DNA from 2 places in the Paenibacillus sp. SER-28 genome. Region 2 is predicted to be linked to the other one. Evidence: riboswitches for the same ligand, from Rfam matches in the RefSeq annotation. Region 2 holds a riboswitch; the other holds the start of a gene.
What was found. Region 2 has a riboswitch for FMN ahead of ribE (riboflavin synthase). Riboswitches for the same ligand answer to the same signal wherever they lie in the genome.
Positions count from the first base shown of each region.

Region 1: another riboswitch for FMN. It lies ahead of ACUYLD_RS01390 (DMT family transporter); the one in region 2 lies ahead of ribE (riboflavin synthase).

Region 1 covers NZ_JBRECM010000001.1:307,134-310,559, reverse strand. The annotation lists gene ACUYLD_RS01405 (sensor histidine kinase) at 1-48, shown strand, start outside; gene ACUYLD_RS01400 (ABC transporter ATP-binding protein) at 176-1,099, shown strand; gene ACUYLD_RS01395 (hypothetical protein) at 1,092-1,787, shown strand; FMN riboswitch at 1,909-2,053, shown strand; gene ACUYLD_RS01390 (DMT family transporter) at 2,226-3,173, shown strand; gene ACUYLD_RS01385 (methyl-accepting chemotaxis protein) at 3,415-3,426, shown strand, end outside.
Region 2 covers NZ_JBRECM010000002.1:392,978-396,403, reverse strand. The annotation lists gene ribH (6,7-dimethyl-8-ribityllumazine synthase) at 1-5, opposite strand, end outside; gene ribB (3,4-dihydroxy-2-butanone-4-phosphate synthase) at 85-768, opposite strand; gene ribE (riboflavin synthase) at 829-1,494, opposite strand; FMN riboswitch at 1,825-1,998, opposite strand; gene ACUYLD_RS07175 (IDEAL domain-containing protein) at 2,067-2,534, opposite strand; gene ACUYLD_RS07170 (thiamine pyrophosphate-dependent enzyme) at 2,754-3,426, opposite strand, start outside.

The DNA.
Region 1 (3,426 bases), on a different contig from region 2:
TATGAGCGGACAGTCTTCTCTTTTACATTGAAGAAAATCAACTATTAATCGAACTCAGCATTTTGCATAATTCGATTTGTGCTCAACTTAATAAATTTGTAAGAATCACGAAAGAAAAATGAACATTTCGCCCTTTATCCTTGAATTATCAGCAGTATACGAAGGGAGAACACCTATGACTTACGTAATACGTACACATCAGTTGACCAAGGCCCTGAAGGGCAATGAAATTGTAGCGGGAGTCAGTATGAATGTGCGCAAGGGAGAAACCTATGGCTTTCTCGGCCCTAACGGGGCAGGCAAGACAACGATGATGAAAATGATTACGAATTTACTCAAGCCGACTTCGGGTGAAATTGAATTATTCGGTGAGAAATTAACGCCAAAATCGTATCATCTGCTCGGACGGATGGGTTCGATTATTGAATACCCGATTTTTTATGACAGGCTGACGGCACAGCAAAATCTCGAACTTCATTGTGAATACATGGGCTACTATAATAAGCAGGCGGTTCGGGATGCCCTGGAATTAGTGAATTTGCGAAATGCGGATGACAAGCCGGTAAAGGATTTTTCGCTGGGAATGAAGCAACGTCTTGGGATTGCCCGCGCTATTGCGACTAAGCCAGAGCTACTCATTTTGGATGAACCCATTAATGGTCTGGACCCCGTGGGTATCAAGGAAATCCGCCAATTATTCCACATGCTATGCAAGGAATATGGGATGACTCTGCTCGTGTCCAGTCATATTTTAGCGGAAATAGAGCAGATTGCGGATACGGTAGGCGTGATTAATCACGGACGACTGATTGAGGAAGTATCGATGGAGCAGGTGCGGGAAACCAATACGGAATATATCGAATTTACGACCAACGATTGTAAAAAAGCGACCTATGTCCTCTCCCATCATCTGAATCTGAATAATATAAAGGTACTCAATGAACAGAGTATACGTATTTACGATTCAAATGTACCACAGAAACAAATTACGAAAACGCTCATTTTAAATGATATAGAGGTGGATTCCATTCATCAGAAAAGCAGCACGCTGGAAGACTACTTTTTGCGCCTGTTAAACGGAGGTGATCTCCATGCTTAAATTGATGCAGTTGGAGCTGAAAAAATTTCATCTCGCGGGTTATATCCGTTCAGCACTGATCGCCAATGCATGCATTCTTGGGCTGCTCTGTATTATCGCACTGGACAGTCAAAGTGAAGGAATACCCGAATTCACACAATACACCCAACTCTTGGATCTAATAGACAATTTTGTGAGAGCAACATTTATTGTATTTTCCTCCGTTTTGCTATGCCGCTTTATCGTCGGAGAATTTAAATCCAAATCGATTACAATCTTGTTCATGTATCCGATTCACCGTCAAAAGCTGATGATCGCCAAGCTCTTGGTTGTGCTGCTGTTTACGTTCTTGTCTATTATTATTTCGGAAATAATCATTACGGCTGCTATTCATCTGCTCAACCAGTTTGTCTTGATTGTACCGGATAACCTTACTCTTTCCATACTGGGCCAACAATCAGCACGGACGCTGATCAATGCCGTTGCTGCCAGCTTTATGGGATTGGTTCCGCTGTATATGGGGATGCGAAGATACTCTGTACCCACCACCATTGTGACCTCAATCCTGATTGTAGCATTGCTTTTCTCCAATAATAACGGCGCTACACTTAGCTCCATAGCCCCCGTGCAAATTGGCTTCTCTCTACTAGGAATGCTTGTGGCTTATGCGGCGATTCGACGTATTGAGTATAAGGATATTACCTCGTAATATGTAATTTTGTAGAGCGCTTTCAAAAAACAGATGAAAATCATTGTTAGATATACACACATTTTTCACTGGACTTCATTCTAAAACAGGTATATCCTATAGGAGAAATTAAAAACGGAATAAGGATCTTCGGGGTAGGGTGAGATTCCCAACCGGCGGTATGGCTCATGGAGCTAAGCCCGCGACTCTGTATCTGGCAACAGGATACGGACTGATTTGGTGAGATGCCAAAGCCGACGGTAAAGTCCGGATGGAAGAAGATCGAAATATCAACATGCCGCGAAGTGGATGAATACTGCGTTATTAGTTTTGCAGCAACTTCATTTAACTTGCATAAAGCGGCAAGTTTATTTGATCAACCCCCGTCTTGCATGGCCTTTCGCCATGGACGGGGGTTTTTGTGCCACCGGTCCTGTATTCGCAAGGAGCTAATTGAGTATGAGTCAATCTTCTACTGTACTAACATCCAAAGGTTTTGATCGTAGCTCCCACATGAAAAGCGGTTTTTGGCTGGTCGCAATTGGAGCAGCCTTGTGGGGCGCAGACCCGCTTTTTCGTATTATTTTGCTAAAGTCATTTACTTCAACACAAATTGTACTTATGGAGCATGTGCTGCTCTTCCTCGCTCTGACACCGATGCTGTGGAAGCATCGTGAGGAACTCAAAGCGGTACGGCTTCGTCAAGTTTTCGCTATTTTATTTGTCTCGTGGGGCGGCTCGGCTCTGGCCAGCGTGATTTTCACTATGGCACTCAGCAATGGTGATTTGAATGCTGTACTCTTACTCCAGAAGCTTCAACCCTTGGTCGCTATTGTTCTAGCCCGTATTATTTTGAAGGAAATGTTGCCGCGTCATTTTGGATTATTAATTGTCGTCGCTCTGTTCGGGACGTATCTTCTGACCTTCGGTTGGTCGCTCCCCTTCGGACATGTTCGTGATTTTGTTCAGGTTGGTAGTCTGCTTGCACTCGGTGCAGCAGTTCTGTGGGGCGGTTCGACAGTCATGGGAAGTTACTTGCTTCGTTCAATGAAATATGAAACAGTAACCTCCCTCCGCTTCATGGTGGCGCTCCCTCTTCTGATTGTCCTCACCTCTGTAGAGCATGCGCCATGGAATATGCCTGCCGGTACATGGGCGGGCGCAGCTGTGATTATCAATCTGCTATTGCAGGCATTGCTTCCGGGCCTTCTCAGCTTGCTGCTGTATTACAAAGGCTTAAGTACGACCAAAGCGTCTTATGCTACGATGGCAGAACTGAGCTTTCCCATGGTTGGTGTCGTGATTAACTGGATCGCATTTCAGCAAATTGTCACTGTAGCGCAACTGACTGGTTTTATGCTCATCTGGATTACGCTCTTTATGATTTCACGTCAGCAAAAAAATTAACAGTTCAACGTCCCTTTCATGACTCACCCAAGCCAAATCGTGAAGATGCTTTTGCATCTCCGATTTGGCTTTTTTATGTATTCGTATTCATATAAAATATAGTTCTTTAGACCCATCTTTCAGAAAAAGTGTCTAAAACATGTAATTATTCTTCGTTTCTCAAAGATTACATCTATAAAATTAGTCGGTTTCTGTCGAATAAAAGAATGTAGTGATCATCAGACACAGAGGAGCAAGAGCTATGACGAAAACA
Region 2 (3,426 bases):
GCCATGTTTAATCAACCTCTCTTAGTTTAATTATTTAGGGACTTCGGACAATACTTCAGATTTACTTGGAACCAAGATGTATTTTTACAATGACAAACGACGACGGTAGTCCACCAAATGCTGAATACTGATCAGCTTCAATTGATGTCGCTTGGCGACCACTGCCAGATCAGGCAGGCGGGCCATTGAGCCATCTTCCTTTATAATTTCGCAAATGACCCCAGCAGGCTTGAAGCCACTGAGTCGGGCCAGATCAACAGCCGCTTCAGTGTGACCAGCACGCTGCAAGACACCACCATCGCGAGCAATCAGCGGAAACATGTGACCAGGCTTGCGGAAATCACTGCCTGTGACTGCTTCGTCTGCCAAGGCGCGTACAGTCAAGGAGCGCTCGGCCGCTGAAATACCCGTTGTTGTCTTCATATGATCTACCGATACCGTAAAGGCAGTACCGTGGAAATCTGTATTTTGCTCTACCATAGGATGCAATTCCAAGGCCTCGGCTCTTTGTCGTGTGATTGGTACACAGACCAACCCGCGACCTTCTGTAATCATAAAATTAATGACCTCAGGCGACGCTTTTTCAGCCAAAGCGATAAAATCGCCTTCATTTTCGCGCTGTTCATCATCCACTACAATAACAACTTTACCGTTTTTCAAGTCCTCCAACGCTGCTTCGATGGAATCCAAACGAATCTCTTCGTCATGTTCCAACTCGCCATGCTCTATGACGTTTGCCATTGCACTTGTTTGGCTACCTCTATCCATAACACTTTCCTCCTTATGTCTTGTGCCACGAATGCTCCTAAACAGGCTTACCCTTCAATATCAGGCAAAGCCGTGTTTCGCCAAATAGTCCAAACTGAGAGGAGCTTCTTCTACCCTCTCCGCCTCCGCTGCACCTCTGTAATTTAAAAGCTGTTCTACATATTTGCCCAAAATATCGCATTCGATATTGACGGTATCTCCCTCACGTTTGGCTTGTAAGGCCGTTTCGGATAAGGTATGGGGAATAATGGATACGGCAAAGGTATCTCTCGTACGCTGTGCGACTGTGAGGCTGATACCATCAATTGTGATTGACCCTTTGAGAAGAATATATTTAAATAATGTTTGATTTTTAGGCTCAATTTCGAACACAACTGCATTCTGATCTGATGTTACCCCGCGAATCGTTCCCGTCCCGTCCACATGTCCTTGCACGATATGTCCTCCGAACCTTCCGCTCGCCGCCATCGCTCGCTCCAGGTTGACTCGGCTGCCTGATCTCAACTCTTTCAGATTACTGCTGCGAAAGGTTTCCGGCATCACATCAACCTTAAAGTCTTTCGTACCGATCTGTATCGCCGTCAGGCAAACGCCATTCACTGAGACACTGTCTCCTATTTTCAAATCGCCCAACACCACGGAACCCGAAATCCCCAGCACCATCGCTTCACCGCTTTTGGAAATCGTTTGAATGCGACCCACTTCCTCGACCAATCCGGTAAACATGCCTTCACTCCTTTCCACTACATTTCAGTTTATCCCTAATTCATCAGCTATAAGCGCAAAAAACCCCCAGTTCGGATTCAATCCGTCATGGGGGTGATGAGAGTCACATTTGTAGTATACAAGCGCAGTTCATATGCATCTTAAGACGACATGAAATCATAGGTTTGCCAATAGAAAGCATGACTGAGGATACAACCAAATACGCTCTGAACATCATCAAAAAGAAAGCTTAAGCAAGCTATCGCCCGATGCTGTCCTACAACGAAATAAGCCGTACGCACAATTGGGTATGCTAAAAATCGGCACATGTCACGTCATGCACATGCGCTTCGTATCCTTCTCCCATCCAGACTATACTGTCGGTCCCGGATTTGCACCAGGTCCACCTTCTGCCGATCATTCAGCATCCGGGTCACGGACTAAGCCATGCTGTTTCTCACAAAAACGATCCACAAACATGTCATCACCGCCGGTGGGGAATTTCGCCCCGCCCCGAAGGATCTTGCTCTTATTTAATTGAATTAACATTAAACTTGTTACGTATATTAGCACCGACTTCTAAAAAAAGCAAGTTATCTAATAGAAGCTCCTGCTTTGGTTTTGACATATTGGCTGGAGAGTTCTTCAAACCAGGTTTTATCATTCATATGAAGCGCCAAGTCAATCAGATCGGCCAGTTCCTCGACCCCCAACTCTGTTGCATGATCAAAGGTAATTACGGCTGAAGCAACCGGTCCCCGTCCTTCCTCAGAACATGCTTCATAATCCAGTCGCACATCAACATGTCCGTCAATAAACTCGCATTTCAGAAAATAAATAATTTCGCACATTAAAATGGGGCGTACCTGTGTTTCTAACACGCAATCCATCACCTTGGCAGAATAATGCTGGTTCGTCAGCGTGAATTTGTGTTCTGTCGCTGCCAGCGTAGCCCGTCCAAAATCATCCGTAAACTTTAGCTCCACTGGCTTGATGTTCATAACCTTAGGGATCTGCTTCTTTATAATTTCGATTATTTCAACTGTATTCAGCTTAATCATTACCTGCACCTCATTGCATCTTAAAATTCAGAAGAAAACTTTTTAACGTGCCTCTTATAGGCCTCCACTCCTATATCGGAAATCATTACCTGTTTTTTTATGCTTCAACCCATAAACGACAAAAAAGATTCTTTGCGCAATAAACGCAAAGAATCTTGATTGAACCACTACAGTAACAGCGGCTAACAATGTTAATCGATGATTATGCAAAAAACGTAATTATAGCTCTGAAATTTCATGTTTCTTTTTCAGGATAGTCCAGCGACGCTCAATCTCCTGCTCAAAGGTAGCCAGCGTAGCCTCCTCCTTGAGAAGATGCTTCGTTTTACCCATTAATTTCAACCATTCAGCAGCTGGAATCCGTTTTCCCTTGTCTTCCGGATTGTACGTAATCGTTGTACTGCCTTGCTCTATTTCGTACAAAGGAAAGAAACAAGACTCGACTGCAGCGCCCACAATGCTGGTGCCCAGTCTATCTTCGGATTTCCAATTCAGCGGGCAGGCGCACAGGATCTTACCATAGGCCGTACCCACGTTGTTCGCATACCATTGAGCCTTGGCTGCTTTGCGCAGCATATCCTGCGGATGACTTTCAGCTGCTGTAAAAGCATACGGAATATTACAAGCAGCCATGATTTGCACGGTATCCTTGTGATGTCCTTGCTTTCCTTTTTGCATTTTCCCTACACCCGACGTACTGGTCATGTGACCAACCGGAGTGGAGTATGATTGCTGTGAACCTGTATTCATGTACCCTTCGTTATCATATTCCAGCATGATCAGCTTATGATTACGCAGAGCCGCGCCAATCGCAGAACCCATACCTATATCCATCCCACCGTCACCACTGATCATGATAAAGGTTGGATCGTCCGACATTTCAATTTCATTA